One region of the Pseudoduganella sp. HUAS MS19 genome, then DNA from elsewhere that is predicted to be linked to it. Evidence: riboswitches for the same ligand, from Rfam matches in the RefSeq annotation. Region 1 holds a riboswitch; each other region holds the start of a gene.

Region 1 (4,761 bases):
CCTGGGCGCGCTGGAGGGACTGGCACACAAGGTCGGCTTGATCCAGCAGACCACCTGCCCGCAGGTGCGCGAGCCCGCCATCCTGGTGTTCGCGGGCGACCATGGCGTGGTGGCGGAAGGCGTTTCAGCCTTCCCACAGGATGTGACCTGGCAGATGGTGGAGAACTTCCTGGCCGGGGGCGCGGCCATCAACGTTTTCGCGCGCCAGAATGGCTGCTCGCTGAAAGTGGTGGATGCGGGGGTCAAGCATGATTTCGGACCGCGCGAAGGACTGGTCAACCGCAAGATCGCCCCGGGCACGGCCAACTTTGCGCAGCAGCCTGCCATGTCGGTGCAGCAGTGCATGGAAGCGATCGAATGCGGCATGGACCTGGTGGCCGGGCTGCCGGGCAATGTCCTGGGCTTCGGCGAAATGGGGATCGGCAATACGACAGCCGCCGCAGCGTTGATGCACCGCCTGACCGGCATCCCGGTGGCGGATTGCGTGGGCGCCGGCACCGGGCTGGCGCCGGAAGGGGTGCTGCACAAACAGCGCGTGATCGAAGCGGCCATGGCGCTGCATGCCGACGCAAAAGGCGGCCTGCAGGCGCTGGCGGCCTTCGGCGGCCTGGAGATCGCGATGATGACCGGCGCCATGCTGAAAGCTGCCGAGCGCCGCATGGTGCTGCTGATCGACGGCTTTATCGTCACCAGCGCCCTGCTGGTGGCTTCCCGCGTGCAGCCGGCGGTACTGGACTACTGCGTGTTCTCGCACTGCTCCGACGAAAACGGTCACAAGCGCATGCTCGATTTCCTGGGCGGCCGCCCGCTGCTGAACCTGGGCCTGCGCCTGGGAGAAGGCACAGGCGCCGCACTGGCCGTGCCGCTGCTGCATGCCGCCGTCAACTTCCTGAACCAGATGGCGACGTTCGAGTCGGCCCAGGTCAGCGAGAAATCCGAGTAAGGCCGATGCAGCAGCTGCGTCTGTTCTTCATCGCACTGCAATTCTTCACGCGCCTTCCGATTCCGCGCTGGGTAGGCTTCGAGCCCGCGTGGCTGCACCATGCCTCGCGCTATTTTCCGGCAGTTGGACTGGTCGTGGCGACGATTGCGGGCGCAGTTTACGCGGCGGCGGCCCTGGTGCTGCCGCCTGCGGTTGCCGTATTGCTGTCCACCGCCGCCGGCATCTATGCCACGGGTGCTTTCCACGAAGACGGTTTCGCCGATAGCTGCGACGGCCTGGGCGGCGGCCACACGCGCGAGCGAGTGCTGGAAATCATGAAGGATTCGCGCATCGGCGCCTATGGGGCCATCGGTATCGGCCTGATGCTGGCGACCAAGGTCGCCACGCTGGCCAGCATGCCGAAACTGGCGGTGCTGGGCGCGCTGCTGGCGGCGCACCCGCTGTCGCGCCTTATGGCCTGTTCGCTGATCTGGCGGATGGACTATGCGCGTGCCGAGGGCAAGGCCAAGCCGCTGGCCCAGGAGATGCGCAGCGGTGAATTTGCCATCGCGGCGCTGACGGCGGCCCTGCCTGCTGCCGCAGTAGCCTGCGCCGGCTGGCTGACGGCTACCGCGCTGGCAGTGGGCCTGGGCGGCATGCTGCTGGCGACTCTCTGGCTGGCGCGCAAATTCCGGCGACGCCTGGGCGGCTATACGGGCGACTGCCTCGGCGCTGTCCAGCAGCTGACGGAAGCCGTGTTCTACCTCGGCGTGCTGGCCTGCCTGTGGAACTGATCCTCGTCCGCCATCCCCAGCCCGACGTGGCGCCGGGCGTGTGCTACGGCAGCAGCGACATCCCGGCCGAGGCGGCCGCCCTCGCCGCCGGCCACGCCGCCCTGGCACCGCAATTAGCCGACGCCCTCGCGCGGGGTTACCGCCTGTATTCCAGCCCCCTGCAGCGCTGCACGGCCCTGGCTTCCCTGCTGGGCGCATTCACGCCCGACGCGCGCCTGGCGGAGATGGATTTCGGCGCCTGGGAGCTGCGCCGCTGGCCCGAAGTCGCGCACGCCGAGGTCGACGCCTGGGCCGCCGACCTGCTCGATTACCGCCCTGGCGGCGGCGAAACCGTGCGCGAGGTGGCAGGCCGCGTGCAATCCTTCCTCGACGGGTTGCAGCACGACGCCATTATCGTCTGCCACGCCGGCACCATGCGCCTGATGGCGGCCATCGCCGCCGGCGCCCCCCTGCTGCAGGCCGCCGCCAAACCAAACCACATCAAGTATTGCGGGATCCTGCGCTTGTCCTGGCCAGCCAAGTCCGTATAATGGCGGGGTTTTGGTGCCCGCAATCGAACTCTCGAATGCAGTTAAACGGGAAACACGGCGCTGTCCCCTGACAGCCAACGTGTGCTGCCCCCGCAACGGTAAGCAAGTGCCGCCTTCAATGTGCGGCAGCGACCTCACGGCCACTGTGCGAAAGCATGGGAAGGCCAGGCCGCCAGACTTGCCAGCCCGGATACCGGCCAGACCAGGTGGGAACGCGCCCTGCGCCCGTTCCTGTTCATGCCGGCTTACGGGGACGTGGGCCGGCGGCCCGTTACGAAAGTTGTCATGTCTTTTCCCGTCACCCGGCAAGCGGCCCTCGCGTCGCTGGCACTGGCTGTTGCCGCACCTGCCGTCCAGGCACAAACCCAGGCTCCCGTACTGAACTCCGTGCTGATCACAGCCACCCGTACGCCGCAGGCAGCGCGCGACATCATCAGCGACACGCTGACCATCGGCCCGGAAGAAATCGCGCGCAGCGGCGCCGGTTCCATCACCGAGCTGCTGCAGCGCCAGCGCGGCATTGAAGTCAGCCGCAACGGCGGCCCGGGCAGCAATGCCAGCGTATTCCTGCGCGGTTCCAACAGCAACCAGGTGATCGTACTGATCGACGGTGTGCGCATCGGCTCCGCCAGCAGCGGCGCGGCCGCATGGAACGCGATTCCGCTGGGCGCAGTGGAGCGGATCGAGGTCGTGTACGGCCCACTGAGCACGCTGTACGGCGCCGACGCCATTGGCGGCGTGGTGCAGATCTTCACGAAAAAAGGCCAGGGCGGCTTGGCGCTGGATGCCGGCGTATTGGCAGGCACGTACGGCACGCGTTCCGGCACCGCCGGCATTTCCGGCAGCGCCGGCGCCTTCAGCTATGCGCTCAGCGCAGGCAGGGAGCGATCCGACGGCTTCTCCGCCACCCTGCCGGGCAGCACCAGCTACAACAGCGACGACGACGGCTACGACCGCAAGCACGCCAACGGCCAGCTGGCATGGCAGATCGCGCGCGGCCATGAACTGGGCGCATTGTTCCTGCACAGCGACCAGGAAGCGGATTTTGACGGCGGCACCAAAGTGCGCGCGTGGAGCACGCAAAAGCTAGGCACCGCTGCAGTGTATTCGCGCAATCGCCTGATGGACGCCTGGCAGATGACGACCCAGGTGGCGCAGTCGCGCGACAAGTCCGGCAGCTTCACCGCCACCGCCAGCCAGATCGATACCAGGCAGTCCCAGTTCAGCTGGCAGAACGATATCGCTCTGGGCTCTGACAGCCTGCAGCTGCTGGCCGAACACCGCAAGGAGGAAATCGAATCCAATACCGCCGCCCTGGTGCGCGAGCGCAGCACCATCTCCTGGGCCGCCAGCTACAACATGAAGCGCGGCGACCACCTGCTGGCAGCTGCCATCCGCAACGACGACAGCTCGCAGTATGGATCAAAGAACTCCGGCTCGCTTGGCTACGGCTACCGCATCACGGCGGGCCTGCGCGTCAATGCCAGCTATGGCACCAGCTTCCGCGCGCCCACCTTCAATGAGCTGTACTACCCCGGCTACGGCCTGCCGGCCAATCGCCCGGAAGAAGGCCGCAATCGCGAGATTGGCATCCACTTCGAGCAGGCCGGCACCGCACTGGCCGCCGTGGCTTACCGCAACAAGCTGACCGACCTGCTGGTAAACACCGCTCCTTGCCCGCTGCCCGGCTTCCGCTTCGGTTGCGCCTACAACGTGAACCAGGCCACGCTGGAAGGCATTTCGCTGTCGGCCCGCCGGCAACTGGGCGGCAGTTTCACGCTGTCCGCCAACGCCGACCTGCAAAACCCGCAAGACGACGGTACCGGCAAGCTGCTGGTACGCCGCGCCAAGCGCCACGGCAATGTGGCGCTGGAATATACTGCGGGCAGGCTGAGCAGCGGCGCCGAATGGCAGGTTTCCAGCAACCGCTTCGACGATACGGCCAACCGCAACCGCCTGGGCGGCTACGGTTTGCTGAACCTGTATGCGGCCTGGGAGTTCGACCGCGCCTGGACAGCCACCCTGCGCTGGAACAACCTGGCCGACAAGCGCTATGAACTGGCGCGCAATTACGCCACCGCCGGGTCCACCGTGTATGCCGGCCTGCGCTACGGCTACAGATAAATGAGATAAGCTGCCCGCTATGCATCCTCTTTCCGCCAAACTGCGCCTGCGCGCAGTCACCGTCGTCATCCTGCTGGTGCTGTTATCGCTGGCCAGCCTGGTGGCCGCCGGCATGATCGGATCGGTCAGCATCCCGCTGGCCGACATGCCAGGCGCGCTGCGGGAGTTCATCAGCGGGCAACCGGCCTCCCTGCCCGGCCACCTGCTTGGCTTGCGCGCCGAGCGGGCGGCCACCGCCTTCGTCACCGGCGCCTCGCTGTCGCTGGCCGGCGTCATGATGCAGGCCTTGCTGCGAAATCCCCTGGCCGATCCTTTTGTACTGGGCATTTCTTCCGGCGCGTCGGTCGGCGCACTGGCGGCATTGATGTTCATGTGCGCCGCATGGATGGTC
Region 2 (4,761 bases), 410 kb from region 1:
TGGTGGTGCCGAGGAAGATTTTTTCGCCGGGCTCGTATTTGCTTCCGACCTGGACCATCGGCCGCTTGCGGTAGTCCGGCGTATCGTTGGTGCCGCCGGCGAGATCCGAGTCCCAGCCGGTGAAAACGCGGGCCAGGCCGGAAATGTCGGCCTGGGTGTAGGTTTCCTGCTCGGTTGCCGTGCCGTCCGGGTTCAGTTTCACCAGGCCGATGGTGAAGAGCTGCAGGATCTCGCGCGCGTAATTCTCGTCCGGCATGGAGCCGGTCTTCGGATTGGCCTTGGCGTTGCCGCGATAGGTCAGGTACTCGCCCATGGCGGTCGACAGTGTGACCTGCTGCAGCAAGGTTCGGTAATTGCCGAAGGCGTTGGCCTCGAGGAGGTCCATGTAGGCGGCGCCGGTGAAGGCGCGCCAGGCTCCGGTAAAGCCGTCCAGCGAAGCGACAACGATTTCGGACAGGGCCAGCGTCACGCGCTGGCGCAGGGTATCGGGGGACTTCAGCAGCTTGAACCAGAGCGCTGCGTCGATACCGGCCTGGTTGTTCTTGTTCTCGATGGCGTTGAAGCCCTTGGCCATCAGCCAGTCCCAGCGTGATTGCGATGCCGGCATTGCCATTTGCTCGTCCAGCCACTTGCTGTAGCCGACAGCCTGCACCTTGGCCATCTGTTCACGCGTTGCGCCCATCGACGCCTGGGCGAGGAAGCGCGCGGCCTGGGCGCTGGCAATCGATTCGCCCAAGGTCTGCGGTACCGGGGAAGTGCTGCCGCCGTCGCTTTCACTGCCTCCGCCACCGCCGCCGCAGGCGGTCAGCAGCGCCGCCGCAGCGAGCGCCGCCGGGAGCTTTGGCAGGCTCTCGTTCTGTTCGATTGTGTCGTCCATTGTTGCCCCTTGGAAATTTCCTGGAGGGAGCAGTATAGCGAGAAATGCTTGGGTAAAACCTATCGTGCGCCGGGATTGTCTGATTTCTTCAACCCTGCGGAAGCTAGTCAGGAGCGACTTTTTTTATAAAAGTTATTAGGACGGTGCGGTTTGCCACCGCCAAGTTCTTTAATGTACTATTCGGCAATTGGGTGCGCGCGTCCTGTCCTGGATGCGCGTTAAACGGGAAACCGGTGACGCTGCCATATGCAGCCATTCCGGTGCAGCCCCCGCTGCTGTAAGCCTGACGACTTCGGAAACACGCCACTGCGCTTGCGCGGGAAGGCCCGAACGAGGATGAAGGCGAGCCAGAATACCGGCCCGATACTGCCAGCACTATTCTCCGGGGTGAAGGGAAGCCGCTGTCGACCGGCTTCCTGCGTCTTGTCCGCCCGCCTTGTCGACCGTCTTTTTTGCTCTCCCCTGAAAGTGCTCCCATTGACCATTCGACGGGAGGTTTCGAATGCACATCATGGAAGGTTTCCTGCCCCCGGCGCATGCGTTGGGCTGGGCAGCCGTCTCCATTCCGTTCCTGGCCTGGGGCTTGCGCAACATGTCGCGGGACCTGCGGCTGCATCCGGAACGGCGCATGCTGCTGGGCGTGGCTGCGGCCTTTGCTTTCCTGCTGTCGGCGCTGAAGCTGCCGTCCGTGACGGGAAGCTGCTCGCATCCCACCGGCGTAGGACTGGGCGCGCTGCTGTTTGGGCCGGCTGCGATGGTACCGGTGGGCTTCATCGTGCTGCTGTTCCAGGCCTTGCTGCTGGCGCACGGCGGCGTGACGACGCTCGGCGCCAATGTGTTTTCCATGGCGGTCGTTGGGCCGTTCGTTTGCTATGGCGTGTTTCGCACGGCGGCCGCCTTGGGCCTGTCGCGTTCCATGGCAGTGTTCATGGCTGCCTGCATTGGTGACCTGGCGACCTACCTGACAACATCGGCCCAATTGGCCTGGGCCTTTCCCGATCCGGTCGGCGGCATCGGCGCTTCGTTCGCCAAGTTCGCCGGCATCTTCGGCCTGACGCAACTGCCGATCGCTATCAGCGAGGGCTTGCTGTCCGTGCTGGTGGTGAATGCAATGGCGCGCTTCAATGCGCATGAGCTGCGCACGCTCCCGGTGATGGCGCTGGCGAAAGGAAAAGCGGCATGAAGGCGAGTACCGCCTTGCTGTGGGGGACCATCGTCCTGTTGACGGTGTTGCCGCTGTGGCTTGCTGCCGTGCCGCCGGCGGAGCCGGGGGCCGCGGCGCAAGAAGCATTCGCCGGCGCGGACGCGCGCGCGCAGCAGGCAATCAGCACGATCGCACCCGCCTACCAGCCTTGGTTTGCGCCGCCGTTCGAACCTCCGAGCGGCGAGATCGCGTCGCTGCTGTTTGCGCTTCAGGCGGCGGCAGGGGCGGGCGTAATCGGTTTCTGGCTCGGCATGTCGGTTGCGCGGGAGCGCGAGCGCCGGCGCGCGCACCCAGCGTCGGGGCGGGATACTGATGCGAATTGATGGCGCGGCCTACGCCTGCCGCTGGCAGGGCGTCACGCCGGCCGCCAAGGCGCTGTTCGCGCTGGCGGGGGTGGCTGCCGCCCTGATCGCCCTTAGCCCGGGCACGCTGGCCGTGCTCGCGCTGCTGTCGACGCTCGCCACACTTGCCGGCGCGCGCGTGCCGGTGCGCAGCTATTTTGCCGTGGCGGCAGCTCCGCTCGGCTTCCTTCTATTGTCCTGTTTGACGATGTTGTTCACACCTGCTGCCGGCGGCGGCTGGCGCTGGGCGCCGGAACTGCTGCCGGCTGTCGCGCACATTGCACTGCGCTCGCTCGCCACACTGGCTGCGGTACTCGGACTGGTGCTGGCTACGCCACTGCCAGACTTGCTGTCGTTGATGCGGCGTCTGCGTATGCCCGCGTTGCTGCTGGACCTGATGGCGCTGTGCTACCGCATGCTGTTCGTCCTGCGCCAGGCATGGAGTGAAGCCGGCACTGCGCAGGCGGCGCGCCTCGGGCATCGTGGCTTGCTCCAGCGCTGGCGGTCGACAGGCTTGCTGGCCGGACAGGTGGCATTGCAGGTATGGCAGCGTGCAACGGCACTGCAAATGGCAGCCGATGCACGCGCCTTCCAGGGCGGCCTGCGTTTCCTGCCTGCGTCCTTCCCTCATGCACGGCGCCATGTCGCACTGTCGCTGGTTGCGAGCGCGCTGCTGCTGGCATTTTCCTTGCGGGACAGGCTATGACTCCCTTGATAGGACTGGAAGCAGTGGAGCATGCGTTCGCCGACGGCAATTCCGGCCTGCGCGGCTGCAACCTGACGCTGCGGCGGGGCCGCCACGCGCTGCTCGGTGCCAATGGCGCCGGCAAAACGACGCTGCTCCTGCATTTGAACGGCTTGCTGCGCCCGACCGCCGGCAACCTGCGCTGGCACGGCCAGCCCTATGACTACAGCCGTCCTGGTTTGAACGCCTTGCGAAGCCGTGTCGGCCTGGTGTTCCAGAACCCGGACCGCCAGCTGGTCTGTGCGCTGGTCGAAGAAGACGTGGCATTCGGGCCGCTCAATCTCGGACTCGACGATGCCACGGTACGCGCACGCGTGGCCGCGGCGCTCGATGCGGTGGGGCTGGCAGGCTTCGGCCGCCGGCCCGTGCACCACCTGAGCTTCGGCCAGAAGAAGCGCGCCTGCATCGCCGGCGTCCTGGCCATGGAGCCGGAAGTCCTGCTGCTGGACGAACCGATGGCGGGCCTGGACGCGCCTACGCAGGCCGAACTTGAAGCATTGCTCAACCGCCTGGCAGCACGCGGCGTCACGATCGTGCTGTCCACCCATGACGTCGACTTCGCCTATCGCTGGGCCGACGAGATTCACTTGATGGCGACAGGCCGCTGCACCGCCTCTGCTCCAGTGCAGCAGCTGGCTTTGCAGCGTGAAGCGTTACGCGCCGCAGGCCAGCGCCTGCCGCAGGCAATGGCATTGCATGCCGAACTGGCAAAGCACGGCCTGCTTGCCGCCGGCCCGGCCCTGCGCAGCGTTGACGCCGTCCTGGCGGCACTCGCTGCGCAGCCAGTCCACGAACAAACAGGAGAACTACAGACATGACAACCGGCCCTGCAGGCAAAGTCTGGTTTATCGGCGCCGGTCCCGGCGATCCCGAACTGATCACAGTAAAAGGACAAAAGCTGCTCGCGCGAGCCGGCGCCGTGCTGTTTGCCGGTTCGCTGGTCGACCGCGCCGCGACACTGTACGCGCCGCCAGGCTGCGTCATCCGCGACTCGAAGGACATGACGCTGGAAGAGATGACGGCATGGCTGATCGAACAGACGCGCGTCCACGCCACAGTGGTGCGGCTGCAGACCGGCGACCCCGGCCTGTACGGCGCCCTGATCGAGATGGCGCGCCCGCTCAGCGCCGAAGGCATTGAATGGGCCGTGGTACCAGGCGTTTCGTCGGCCATGGCATCGATGGCTGCGGCCGGCGAATCCATGACCCTGCCCGAGGTGACACAAAGCGTGATTTTCACCCGTGTTGAGGGCCGCACACCCATGCCGGAAGGGGAGGACCTGGCCAGCCTGGCTGCACACCGCACCACCTTATGCATCTTCCTGTCGATCACCCTGATGTACAAGGTCGAAACGGCGCTGCGTGCAGCCGGCTGGCCGGAAGACGCACCAATGCTGGTGGTGCACAAGGCCAGTTGGCCGGGCGAGGAAAAGATCCTGCGCGGGACGCTGGCCGACATCAAACACCGCTGCCGCGAAGCCGGCGTAGCCAGCCAGGCCATGATCGTCGCCAGCCCGACGCTGGGCGCCCTGCACTGGGAAACCCTGGTGCGCTCCAAATTGTACGACCCAACTTTTACCCACCGATTCAGAAAG
Region 3 (4,761 bases), 2.6 Mb from region 1:
TGCTCGACCAACTGGCCCAGGGCGGGATCGGCATAGAACGTGGTCTCATCGGCCAACTGGAACTGCACGCGCAGTACAGGAAAGTTGCGTTTTGCATGATGGCTGTAGTAATAGCTGTCGCCACTATTGAGCAGTGCGGCCGCCAGCACGGGGGCGCCAGGCCGTGTAGCGCGCACGGCATCCATGAGATCCTGTTCCGAAACTGCCGGCACCACCGCTCCGCTACGGGCATCGAGAATCCTTTTCTGATGTCGGTCCAGTGCGGCGAGGTACAGCTTGCCGCCTACTTTCCGCCATTCGAGCTCCAACAACGCGTCATGAGGCCGGATGACGCGTGCCAGGTCAAGCGACAAGTCCTCGTGGTTCAGCGGGCCGCCGGCAAACGCCAGCTGGTCATTCGCGGTTACGCCCGGCGATGCCAGCCAGTCGAAAGGCGTGACCGAGAGCCAACCGCTGAATAGCCAGGTCAGGGTCATGGTCCCGATGCCAAGGCCAAGCCAGTGATGCCATGCCTGCCAACCGCGATACGGCGAGCGTCGGCCGCTGGCATAGCGCCGGCGCAACCGCAGGCGTTGTAGGCCTAGAACCATGCCGGCTGCCACCAGCACGCATGCGGCACCGGAGGTCCATAACACCACCTGCCGCCATGGCTGGCCATGCGTGCGTAATGGGGTGAAGTAGACCCAGTGAACGACCGAGCCGGCCCAGTTCCAGGCGCGTTCATTGCGCGTGGTATCCCGTACCAGTTCGCCAGTGCGGCCGGATACATACAGCACACTGCCGGCCGGGTCGTCGGCCTCAACCCGGTATAGCGGACGGTGCATTCTGATGGAACCAAATGACCACTGATCCCCATCAATTACTTGCACCGTTACGCCCTGCGCAGCAGGCGCCGCAGTCCTGGCTGCGGCCCGGGCGATTTCCGGCGTGGCGTGCAGCGCGCTGCCGGTGTCTGCCCAGGCCGATGACCAGTGGCCATCGCGCCTGAAGTGATAGGCTGGCCTGCCCGCCACGGTGTTGAGCCTCACCGCGTCCGGAACACCGGCCTGGCCGGAGGATTGCCATGCGTCCCAGGCACCTACCTTGAGCTGCGAAAGGTCCAGCGGTGAAAGCCATGCCATGCGCTCCTGCTCGCTGAGTGCCGGATAAGGCACGTACATCATCACCATGCCGGAACCGAACCACACCAGTAGCAGCGAGCCAATGCCTATTCCAAGCCAGCGGTGCAGCAGGTGCAGCTGACGTTTCCACGATCCCATGGCTTTGAGGATCAGTAGCGCCATTGGACGGTCAGCTCGGCGTGACGGCGATCGCCCAGCAGGTACTGGCTATCGCTGTACGAGGTGCTGGCGTACAGCTTGTCGGTCAGATTGCGCATGTTCAGTTGCATCAGGACGTTGCGGTTGAAGTTCCAGCCAAGTGAGGCATCCATCGTCGTATACGCCGGCAGCAGTTGCGTGTTGTCGTTGTCGATGAAGCGTTGGCCTACATAGCGCGCGCCGATCGCCATGCGCCAGGCGCTGGTGCGGTAATTAAGCCAAAAATTGGACGAGATCCTTGGCACGTCGGCCGGGTGCTTGCCTGCGCGCGAGACATTGCCGCCCTCAAGCAAGCGGTCGAATTTCGCATCGGTGTAGGCCAGGTTCGCTTCCAGGCGCCATTCCTGTGCGAGGTTCAGGCTGGAACTGAGCTCAACGCCGCGTGATGACTGCGATCCGCCTTGGATGGACAGCGCTGGATGGGACGGGTCGCGGGTGATGATGTCGTCCTTACTGATGCGGTAAAGTGCCGCCGTCCATTCAGCTTTCCCGTTCGCCAGCGACTGCTTGAGGCCTGCCTCGACCTGGCGCGAGCTGGTAAGCTTGTACCGGCTGTTGGCCAGGTTCAGCGACAGCAAGCTGGAAACCGGGTCGCTGCCGCTGCTGACCTGGCCATACAGTGCGGTATCGGCCGCGAGATGCCAGGTCAAGCCGAGGCGTACCGCATTCGAATGAAGCCGGGAGGTAAAGCCAGGGGCGCCCAGCAGGCTGACGCGCTTGACCTTGTAGCGGTCGTGGCGCAGTCCAGCGAGCAGCAGCAGGCGCTGGTTAATGGCATAGGCCTCCTCCAGGTACAGTGCATTGGTCGTGGTGTCGGTAGCGAAATTGGGGCGTAGCGGATCCGGACTCTCGAACATGCCTGGTTCGAAGCCGATCGGCGCCACCGTGGATGCACCGCTGTAAGGCGAGTTATTGGTATGCATGAAGTCGATGGTGGCCACCTCCCAGCCTGCCACTACGCGGTTGGCGCCTGCGCTCCAACGTGCTTCCAGACGATTGCCAGTCTGTTCCTGGTTATGCCGGATGGCGATATAGTCAGTCCGCTCGACCAGCCGGGACTGCGTGTCGTAGAAATAGTTTTCCGCATTGCGCCAGTTGCGACGCGCTTTCAGATAGGCGAGCTCATTGATCACGGCCAACGCCGGGTTGATTCGCCAGCTCAGGCGCGCCACAGCTTTGTCATCCTGAAACGAGATGTCGGCGTCGCCGACGTTGTAGTTCTGGTCGCGAAGTTCGCGCGGGATACGGCCATTGACGAGTGGTGTGCCAAAGTAGCGCTGCGGTTCCTGTTCCAGGTGATCGAGCGACAGGTCGAAATCCACGTTGGGCGTTAGCGCATAAGTCATGCTCGAGAGGACTTTCCCGTGCCGGGACTGGCCACGATCGACCAACCCGTCGCCGCGATCGGCATAGGCATCGATGCGGAACGCTCCCTTTGCACCTAGGGGGCCAGTGGCGCCTACGCCACCTCGCAGGGTCTTGCCGCCGCCGATCCCGGCCATCGCTTCGTAGCTGCTGGCGCGCTGCGGTGCCTTGCGCACGGCATTGATGGTCGCGCCGGTAGTGCCGCTGCCGTGGACGACCGAACCAGGACCGCGCAGCACTTCGATGTATTCATAGCCCCAGGGATCGGCGGGGTAGGTGGCTGTGCCAGAGCCTACCTGCGGGCGCAGGCCGTTCTCCAATATTGCGATGGAACTGTTGCCGCTGAAGCCGCGCGCAGAATAGGCGACGCCGTTCCCGGGCGAGCTGGTGTCCGTCAGGCCGGTTGTACGGGTGATGGCGTCTTTGAGCAGCAGGTCGCCACGCGCCTGCATCGTGTCTGCGCTGAGCAATGCTACGCTTGCCGGCAATTCCTGTACTGCCAGGTTCAATCGGCTGGCCGTAGCGCCCTGGCGCCCCAGTCCCAGCCCCTCAAACTCCGCCACGCCTTGCACGGTGACGGTTGGCATGACCTCAGCTTGCTGGGCCCAGGCGCCGGCGGTGGAAAGCAGTGAGATGGCGGCTATGACAGGGTGAAGGAGGGGGCGATTGACTGGACGGATTGGCAACATGGAAAGGATTTCTGTAGTAGGTAAATGCGTGACGCACCGGCGCTGCGGCCGGCACAGCGCACGCATTGCGAACGCGAGCGCGCACCCGGACCGAGCGCAGTTTTGTTAAGCGATAAAAATGGAAAACGGCAAATACATTCCTGTCCAAAGCCACACCCCGGGCTTTGGACATTCATCGTGACTGGCCGGTCTTCTGGCTTACCCTCATCCTTCCCTGACCTTGCCTTCCCGTGCGGTGCACAGTGGCGGTTGGTCAAAGTCGTCAGGCTTACAGCAGCGGGGACTGCGCCGGACTGGCGCGAGATGAAAACCTCACGCGTCACCGGCTTCCCGTTTCACCCTTCGGCTGACAAGCAGAAGGGCACCTTTCACGTATTGCGGCGCATTTTACAGGGAAACAGGGATAACCCGGCAAGAAAAAAAAACTCCTGGAAATTTCATTGCTCCAGGGCGCAAGACAAAGCCAACAGGCAGATGACGGGAATCATGGTGGTTCCATACGGGGCGGTGATGGGCAGCGATGTGCAGCCTCGGTACGATCCGGGCTTCACGCTTCGCTTCCAGCCTGGGTCATGACTTCGAGCAGATGGCCATCAGGTGCTTCAATGTATATCGCCCGGCCTCCTTTGTGGTGGCAGACTCCCGCTTGGTCCTGCTTGCCGCGGGCGGCGCAGTATTCGAGCCCTTCATCACGGGTATGGGCGAGTACCTGATCGAATTCTTCTTCGCTCACGACAAATGCGTAATGCAGGGAAGAGCCTGCGCCTTCATTTGGAGCGTGAACGAGGAGCATCGATCCAAGTTGCGACGGGTCGGATAACCCGAGGATCTTGGCAAGGAAATCTGCCGGCTTGTGCTGGTCGTCTTGCCGGACAATGGTGTGCTTGAATTGGACGTTCACGCTACGCCCCCGTACAGGTTCTGCATCTTTAGATAACTCCTGGTGAATGCGCGCAAAATGCCCGCCACAGAAGCAGTCTAAAACCTCAAGTATAATTGAGGTCAAGGGGGTGTGAACATGAAGAACGAGCAAGCTGGTATCTCTCTCAACCTGTCGGTCGGCGAGGTGGCGCGCCGTAGCGGCGTCGCTGTGTCCACCCTCCATTTCTACGAGACCAAGGGTCTGATCAGCAGCTGCCGCACCGAAGGCAACCAGCGCCGGTATTCGCGCGATGTGCTGCGGCGCGTGGCGTTTATACGCGTCGCGCAAAGGGTGGGCATATCCCTTGCCGACATTCGGTCGGCATTGGCCACATTGCCCGTATCGGCGGCGCCTGGCCGTGCGGACTGGGAACGGCTTTCGGCCTCATGGCGGAGTGAACTGGACGAGCGCATAGCGCAGTTGCGGAAGTTGCGGGACACGCTTGACGATTGCATCGGCTGTGGAT

What was found. Region 1 has a riboswitch for cobalamin ahead of ACWBU6_RS29180 (TonB-dependent receptor domain-containing protein). Riboswitches for the same ligand answer to the same signal wherever they lie in the genome.
Region 2: another riboswitch for cobalamin. It lies ahead of ACWBU6_RS01555 (energy-coupling factor ABC transporter permease); the one in region 1 lies ahead of ACWBU6_RS29180 (TonB-dependent receptor domain-containing protein).
Region 3: another riboswitch for cobalamin. It lies ahead of ACWBU6_RS17140 (TonB-dependent receptor); the one in region 1 lies ahead of ACWBU6_RS29180 (TonB-dependent receptor domain-containing protein).

What each region holds. Positions count from the first base shown of each region.
Region 1 covers NZ_CM132133.1:6,350,264-6,355,024, forward strand. The annotation lists gene cobT (nicotinate-nucleotide--dimethylbenzimidazole phosphoribosyltransferase) at 1-943, shown strand, start outside; gene ACWBU6_RS29170 (adenosylcobinamide-GDP ribazoletransferase) at 949-1,716, shown strand; gene ACWBU6_RS29175 (histidine phosphatase family protein) at 1,707-2,246, shown strand; cobalamin riboswitch at 2,241-2,462, shown strand; gene ACWBU6_RS29180 (TonB-dependent receptor domain-containing protein) at 2,532-4,370, shown strand; gene ACWBU6_RS29185 (FecCD family ABC transporter permease) at 4,390-4,761, shown strand, end outside.
Region 2 covers NZ_CM132133.1:336,423-341,183, forward strand. The annotation lists gene ACWBU6_RS01550 (DUF1800 domain-containing protein) at 1-877, opposite strand, end outside; cobalamin riboswitch at 1,052-1,255, shown strand; gene ACWBU6_RS01555 (energy-coupling factor ABC transporter permease) at 1,380-2,060, shown strand; gene ACWBU6_RS01560 (energy-coupling factor ABC transporter substrate-binding protein) at 2,057-2,404, shown strand; gene cbiQ (cobalt ECF transporter T component CbiQ) at 2,394-3,128, shown strand; gene ACWBU6_RS01570 (energy-coupling factor ABC transporter ATP-binding protein) at 3,125-3,985, shown strand; gene cobM (precorrin-4 C(11)-methyltransferase) at 3,982-4,761, shown strand, end outside.
Region 3 covers NZ_CM132133.1:3,792,142-3,796,902, reverse strand. The annotation lists gene ACWBU6_RS17145 (PepSY domain-containing protein) at 1-1,283, opposite strand, end outside; gene ACWBU6_RS17140 (TonB-dependent receptor) at 1,271-3,271, opposite strand; cobalamin riboswitch at 3,540-3,757, opposite strand; gene ACWBU6_RS17135 (VOC family protein) at 3,921-4,274, opposite strand; gene soxR (redox-sensitive transcriptional activator SoxR) at 4,392-4,761, shown strand, end outside.